Regions from separate parts of the Corynebacterium sp. HMSC034A01 genome, predicted to be linked through region 1. Evidence: riboswitches for the same ligand, from Rfam matches in the RefSeq annotation. Region 1 holds a riboswitch; the other holds the start of a gene.
The links. A riboswitch is a leader RNA that binds a small molecule or an ion and turns the genes downstream of it on or off. The one in region 1 is predicted to bind thiamine pyrophosphate.
Positions count from the first base shown of each region.

Region 2: linked by a shared signal. The riboswitch ahead of HMPREF2791_RS09140 (ECF transporter S component) and the one ahead of thiC (phosphomethylpyrimidine synthase ThiC) in region 1 are both predicted to bind thiamine pyrophosphate.

Region 1 is NZ_KV835969.1:86,261-89,662, reverse strand. It holds gene ftsE (cell division ATP-binding protein FtsE) at 1-540, opposite strand, end outside; gene prfB (peptide chain release factor 2) at 739-1,839, opposite strand; TPP riboswitch at 1,897-2,009, shown strand; gene thiC (phosphomethylpyrimidine synthase ThiC) at 2,003-3,402, shown strand, end outside.
Region 2 is NZ_KV835975.1:17,235-20,636, forward strand. It holds gene HMPREF2791_RS09135 (ABC transporter ATP-binding protein) at 1-951, opposite strand, end outside; gene HMPREF2791_RS09140 (ECF transporter S component) at 952-1,569, opposite strand; TPP riboswitch at 1,566-1,682, opposite strand; gene HMPREF2791_RS09145 (DUF2218 domain-containing protein) at 1,705-2,064, opposite strand; gene HMPREF2791_RS09150 (DUF808 domain-containing protein) at 2,178-3,086, shown strand; gene HMPREF2791_RS09155 (hypothetical protein) at 3,108-3,402, shown strand, end outside.

The DNA of each region.
Region 1 (3,402 bases):
CAGCGCCATAATTTCGTCGGCGGTGCCGGGGTCGAGGTTGCCCGTTGGTTCGTCGCAAAGCATGAGCTTTGGCTTATCGACGAAAGCTCTCGCAATAGCCACGCGCTGCTGCTCACCACCGGACAGTTCCTGTGGCATGCGGTTCGCCTTGGCGCCGAGGCCGACCAGCTCGAGGGCGTCGGGGACGAGCTTGGCGATGCGGTTTTTCGGCTTGCCGATGACCTCGAGCGCGAACGCGACGTTGTCGTAGACGCTTAGGTTCTGCAGCAGGCGGAAGTCCTGGAACACGTAGCCGATGGATTGGCGCAGCTTGTTCACCTGCTTGCCGTTTAGGGCGTTGACGTGGAAGTCGTTGAAGAAGATGTCGCCCGAGGAGACGTTTTCCTCGCGGATGAGAAGCTGCAGGAAGGTCGACTTGCCGGAGCCGGACGCGCCGATGAGGAACACGAACTCGCCGTCGGGGATGTCGAGCGTGACGTCGTCGAGCGCGGGGCGCGTCGACGTCGGGTACGCCTTGGTCACATGGTCGAATCGGATCACGCGACACACCTTACCTGTTACTGGTGTGGCTGTAGTGGTTGTCGGCGAACGCGCGCCCAAGACACATCGCGGCGGAATCTGTCAGTCGGATCCTATCGCCCCAGGTCGATGTAAGAGGCTGCCGTAATCTGTCAGGAACCCACGCCGAACCACCCCAGGAAGCCCCACATCCGTCACCGCATCCCGGACCGATGCCTCCTAAGCCTCCTGCTGCTGCGCCATGCGCCAGCGGATGCCGGCCTCCAAGAACCCGTCGATGTCGCCGTCGAGGACCTTCTGCGGGTCGCCGACTTCAAAGTCTGTGCGCAGGTCCTTGACCATCTGGTATGGGTGCAGGACATAGGAGCGCATCTGGTTGCCCCAGCTGGCGTTGCCGCCGGCGCCAAGGGCATCCATCTCGGCCTTTTCCTCCTGGCGCTTCTTCTCCAGCAGCTTGGACTGGAGCACGTTCAGCGCCGAGGCCTTGTTCTGGATCTGGGACTTCTCGTTCTGGCAGGTCACCACGATGCCGGTGGGGATGTGGGTGATGCGCACGGCCGAGTCGGTGGTGTTCACCGATTGCCCGCCGGGGCCGGAGGAGCGGTAGACGTCCACCCGGATGTCTGAGTCCGGGATGTCGATGTGGTCGGTCTGCTCCACCACGGGCAGCACCTCCACCTCGGCGAACGAGGTCTGGCGGCGCGCCTGGTTGTCAAAGGGCGAGATGCGCACGAGCCGGTGCGCGCCCTGCTCCACCGACAGCTGGCCGTAGAGGTACTCGCCGTGCACGACGAAGGTGGCGGACTTGATGCCGGCCTCTTCCGCGTAGGAGATGTCGTAGATGTCCACCTTGTGGCCGGCCTTTTCGGCCCAGCGGGTGTACATGCGCATGAGCATCTCCGCCCAGTCGGCGGCGTCCACGCCGCCGGCGCCGGAGCGAATGTGCACCACGGCTTCGCGGGCGTCGTACTCGCCGGAGAGCATGGTCTGCACCTCCAGAGAGTCGATCTGCGCGGCCACGTCTTCCAGTTCCTCGTCGGCCATGGAGGCGTCGCCTTCTTCTTCGGCGAGTTCGTACATCACCGGCAGGTCGTCGATACGCGAGCGCAGTGACGTGACCTTCTTTAGTCGCGCCTGCACATTCGACAGCTCGGTGGTGACCTTTTGCGCGTGCGCGGGGTCGTCCCAAAGCGACGGGTCCCCGGCTTGGGCCTCCAGCTCGCGGGCGCGCTCGCGCAGGACGTCCAGGTCCATCACCTTCTCAATGGTGGAAAGTGTGGAGCTTAAGTCCTTGATCCGCGTCTGAGTTTCCGGCTGCATAGGGGCAAAGTCTAGCGAACCGCCTGACGCGGCCACCAAGACGGGATACAGTGGCCTGCGACCCCACACGGGCGCCCGGGGCACCGGGCTGAGATCGCGCTGACGCCCGCGCGAGCACCGTTCGAACCTGTCTGGTTAGCACCAGCGAAGGAAGGAGAAGGTCGTGGCTCACGACATCTATGCCCATGAAATCCACCCGAAGCACTCCTACGCCCCGATTGTGAAAGACGGGCTGGAGGTTCCGGAGACCGCGATCCAGCTGGATGACTCCCCCACCGGGCCGAACGAGCCGTTCAAGATCTACCGCACCCGCGGCCCGCACACGGAGCCGGAGGTGGGCCTGCCGAGCCTGCGAGGCGAGTGGATCGCGGCGCGCGGCGACGTGGAGGAGTACGCAGGCCGCGAGCGCAATTTGCTTGACGACGGCCGCGCAGCCGTCAAACGCGGCGCCGCCAGCGAAGAGTGGCGCGGCGAGACCCGCACGCCGCTGCGCGCAAAAGACGGCAAGCGCGTGACCCAGATGGCATATGCCCGCCGCGGCGAGATCACCCGCGAGATGGAGTTCGTCGCACTGCGCGAGCACTGCGACGTGGAGAAGGTGCGCGAAGAGGTTGCCGCGGGCCGCGCCATCATCCCGAACAACGTCAACCACCCGGAAAGCGAGCCGATGATCATCGGCAACGCGTTTTTGACCAAGATCAACGCCAACATCGGCAACTCCGCGGTGACATCTTCCATCCGCGAGGAGGTGGACAAGCTGCGCTGGGCCACCCGCTGGGGCGCGGACACCGTGATGGACTTATCCACCGGCGACGACATCCACGCCACCCGCGAGTGGATCCTGCGCAACTCCCCCGTCCCGATCGGCACGGTGCCGATCTACCAGGCGCTGGAGAAGGTGGGCGGCATCGCGGAGGACCTGACCTGGGAAATCTTCCGCGACACCGTGATCGAGCAGTGCGAGCAGGGCGTGGACTACATGACCGTGCACGCCGGCGTGCGCCTGCCGTACGTACCGCTGACCTCCAAACGCGTCACCGGCATCGTCTCCCGCGGCGGCTCGATCATGGCCGGATGGTGCCTCGCCCACCACAAGGAGTCCTTCCTATACGAGAACTTCGACGAGCTGTGCGAGATCTTCTCCCAGTACGACGTCGCATTCTCGCTTGGCGACGGGCTCCGCCCCGGCTCCGTGGCCGACGCCAACGACGCCGCGCAGTTCGCGGAACTGAAAACCATCGGCGAGCTTTGCAAGCGCGCCTGGGACTACGACGTCCAGGTCATGATCGAAGGCCCCGGCCACGTGCCGCTGAACATGATCCAGGTAAACAACGAGAAGGAAGAACAGTGGTGCGGCGGGGCACCGTTTTACACGCTCGGCCCCCTGGTCACCGACATCGCGCCGGGCTACGACCACATCACGTCTGCCATCGGCGCGGCCAACATCGCGGCCGGCGGCACGGCGATGCTGTGCTACGTCACCCCGAAGGAGCACCTGGGGCTTCCCAACCGCGACGACGTGAAAACCGGCGTGATCACCTACAAGGTCGCCGCCCACGCCGC
Region 2 (3,402 bases), on a different contig from region 1:
GTACCCGATGCGGCTGGCCAGATCCCTCGACGACCACTTGATTGACGGGGAGGTCAGCCCCTGCCGGATCGTCTCCGAGTACTGGACCTCGCCCTTTTCCGGCGGGGTCAAGCCCGCCAACACTTGCACCAGCGTGGTCTTGCCGGAGCCGTTCTCGCCGGTAATAACGGTGGAATACCCCTCCGGCGCGTGCATGGTGCGCGGCGGGCCGAAACGCGTGAGCACCTCCTGCGTTGCGACGGCCGCAGGCACTCCCCGTGGCACCTTCTTCGCCGGCGGCAAGGCCGGAGCGTCCGGCAGCTCGTCGGCGCTGATGCGGGAAAGGCCCGTTTGGTCCAGTCGGTAGTAGGTCTGAACCACGTGCGCCCAGTGCTTCGGGCGGTGCTCCACCACGATCAAGGTGGCGCCGGTGCGCTGACAGACGCGGTCCACCGCGGCGATGACCTCGTCGCGCCCGCGCGGGTCTAAGTTAGCGGTGGGCTCGTCCAGGATGAGGATGTCCGCCCCCATCGCGATCACGCCCGCCAAAGCCAGGCGCTGCTTCTGACCGCCAGACAAGTGCGCGGTGCGGTGGTCCAGAGGGATGTCGAGGCCCACGGCGTCGAGGGCGCGCTGCACACGCGGCCATATTTCCTCGCGGGGTACGCCGAGGTTCTCGGCGCCGAAGGCGACGTCGTCGCCCACCCGCGACAGGATGGTCTGCGCCTCCGGGTCCTGCAGCACCATGCCGACAGTCCCGTCCACGTTCAGGGTGCCGGTGCGGCTGCCGTCCTCGGAGTCGTCGATAAGCTTGGCGATGACCGCAAGCAGCGTGGACTTCCCCGAGCCCGAATCGCCGGTAATAAGCACCCTCTCGCCGCGCGCGACGTCGAGGTCGACGTTGGAAAACGCGGGTTGCGGACGCGTCGCGTGCTGGTAGGAAAGCCCCCGCGCCGAGATGGCCAGCGACATTTACGCGGCTGTGTTGAAGCGCTCGCGGCCGGCGCCGAAGCGGTCCAGCGCGCCGGTCTGCGCCAGCGCCTTGACCAGGTAGTACGCCAGCACGCCGGCGAGGACAGCGCCGGAGATGATCAAGCAGGTCAGGTAGATCAAATTGAACTGCAGGCTCATGGCCAGGTTGGCGGAGGTGAACAGCTCCAAGATGAACGCGCCGATGCCCGCGCCGATGCCGGCCAGCGCCGCCACGGACAGGTTGAAGCGGCGGTAGGCGAACACAAGGAACACAAGCTCCGCGCCCAGGCCCTGCGCAAGCCCCGAGTACAGCGTCTCCGGGCCCCACTGGCTGCCCAGCACCGCGGAGACGGAGGCGGCGACAACCTCGACGAACAGTGCGGCGCCCGGCTTGCGGATGATCAGGCCACCCAGCACGCCTCCGATGAGCCAGATGCCCACGGCAAGGCCGCCCAGGCCCGGAGTGAGGGTGTCCAGCGCCTTGAAGCCGGCGTAGCCGATACTGTTCCACACCCAGAACAGCAGGCCGCAGGCCACGCCCAGGACGGCGGCGGTGACGATGTCTACAACGCGCCAGGAGTTCTTCTTCGGCGCTGCAGAGTTTGCGGGCACAGTCATGTGCGAATCTTCCTTCCTATCGCCGGCATTACCCGGATCAGGTGCAACGGTTCACCGAATCGTTTCGGTATCTCAGCCGCCGCTGTGTCGCGGCAGCACCCGTGTGGGGCATTCAGTTGTCGAAATGATGCTACATCATCGATTCGGCGCTTCCGGCTCGGAGACCGCGAAGCTTTGCCCCGGTCCGTCACCGCGCTGCCACTGCACGGCGAGCCCGTCCCGGGCACCGAAGCGCACGAGGTGCGTGCCTACTACACGTTCGACGCGCTCGACCGCGTCGGCGGTGCCGTCGATACGCATGTGCAGCTCCCCCTCTACCGCAGCGAGGCTGCACCGAGTGCTCTCCCCTGCTCCGTCTTGCGCGCGGAAGACAATCGCGCCTTCGCGTGCGGTGTCGTCCCACGACGCCTCAACTTTCCTGCTGAAGTGGGAAGCGAGCTGTTTGGCGTAGCGCTCGGGACGGGCTGTTTTCACGATGGCCTGGGATGTCTGCATGACACCACCCTAACAGAGGTTAGGCAATCCTTACCCCACCCCGCAAGGCCGGTTACACCTGTTTCCGTATACTGGCCGAGTTACTTTCCCCACCTCCCGAGGAGAACCCCCACATGGCCGGTGGCCTACTCGCCCTGCTCGACGACGTCGCCCTGATCGCCCGCCAAGCCGCCGCAAGCATCGACGACGTCGCCGGCATGACCGCAAAGACTTCTTCGAAGGCCGCCGGCGTTGTCATCGACGATGCCGCGGTGACCCCGCAGTACCTCGAAGGCGTGACGCCGGCACGCGAGCTGCCGATGATCTGGCGCATCACCAAGGGCTCGCTGCGCAACAAACTGGTCTTCATCCTGCCGGTCGCACTGCTGCTCAACGCGTTTGCGCCGTGGGCGCTGACCCCGATCCTCATGCTCGGCGGCACCTACCTCGCGTTCGAGGGCGCGGAGAAGATTGCGCACAAGCTGTCGTCCGACGCCGACGCGGAAGCCGAGCAGGCCGCCAACAAGTCCGACCAGGACGAAGACGCCCTGGTCAAAAGCGCGATCCGCACGGACCTGATTCTGTCCACGGAGATCATGTTCATCTCCCTCGACGAGGTCAAGGACCAGCCCGTGTGGATGGAAGCCGCCGTGTTGGTCGCGGTAGCCATCTTCATCACCATCGCGGTCTACGGCGCCGTTGCGCTGCTGGTCAAGATCGACGACATCGGCCACGGCATGATCAAGCGCGGCAACGCCGAAAAGACTGGCCGTGCGCTGGTCAAGAGCATGCCGTACGTGCTCAACGCGATCGGCATCATCGGCACCGTGGCGATGCTGTGGGTGGGCGGCCACCTGCTCATCCGCGGTTTCGACGCGGTCTTCGGCTGGCACTGGCCGCACGACGTCATCGCGATGGGCCAGGAGGCCGTCGGCGGCGGCGCGCTGGGCTGGCTGGTGGACACCAGCGTTTCCCTGGTGGCCGGCCTGGTTGTCGGATTCATTGTGCTGGGCGCGGTGAAGCTGGTGAAGAAGGTGCGTTAGCGCCTGCCTACAATTCCCTCCATGGCAGCCAAGCAGTATTCCCTCGCCCCGTCGACGTGGGGTGCCGGCGTGGAAGTCCCGGTGGACCACGTCTCGCAGGCCGCCCTCTTCTCCGACTTCGCGGGCCGCAGAGGCACCACGTACGTCGATGTGGTGTTGGAGGCGAACCCGCTGAACCGCTCGTGGCGCGTGCGCCGCCGCAGCGGCGGCGAACTGCCTGGGCCGGTGCTGGGCGAGGTCGCGCCCGAGTGGCGCTCATACTTTGACGAGCTGGAGCGCGTCCACTCGTCGTTTCTGCAGCCCGCCACGGTGGCCG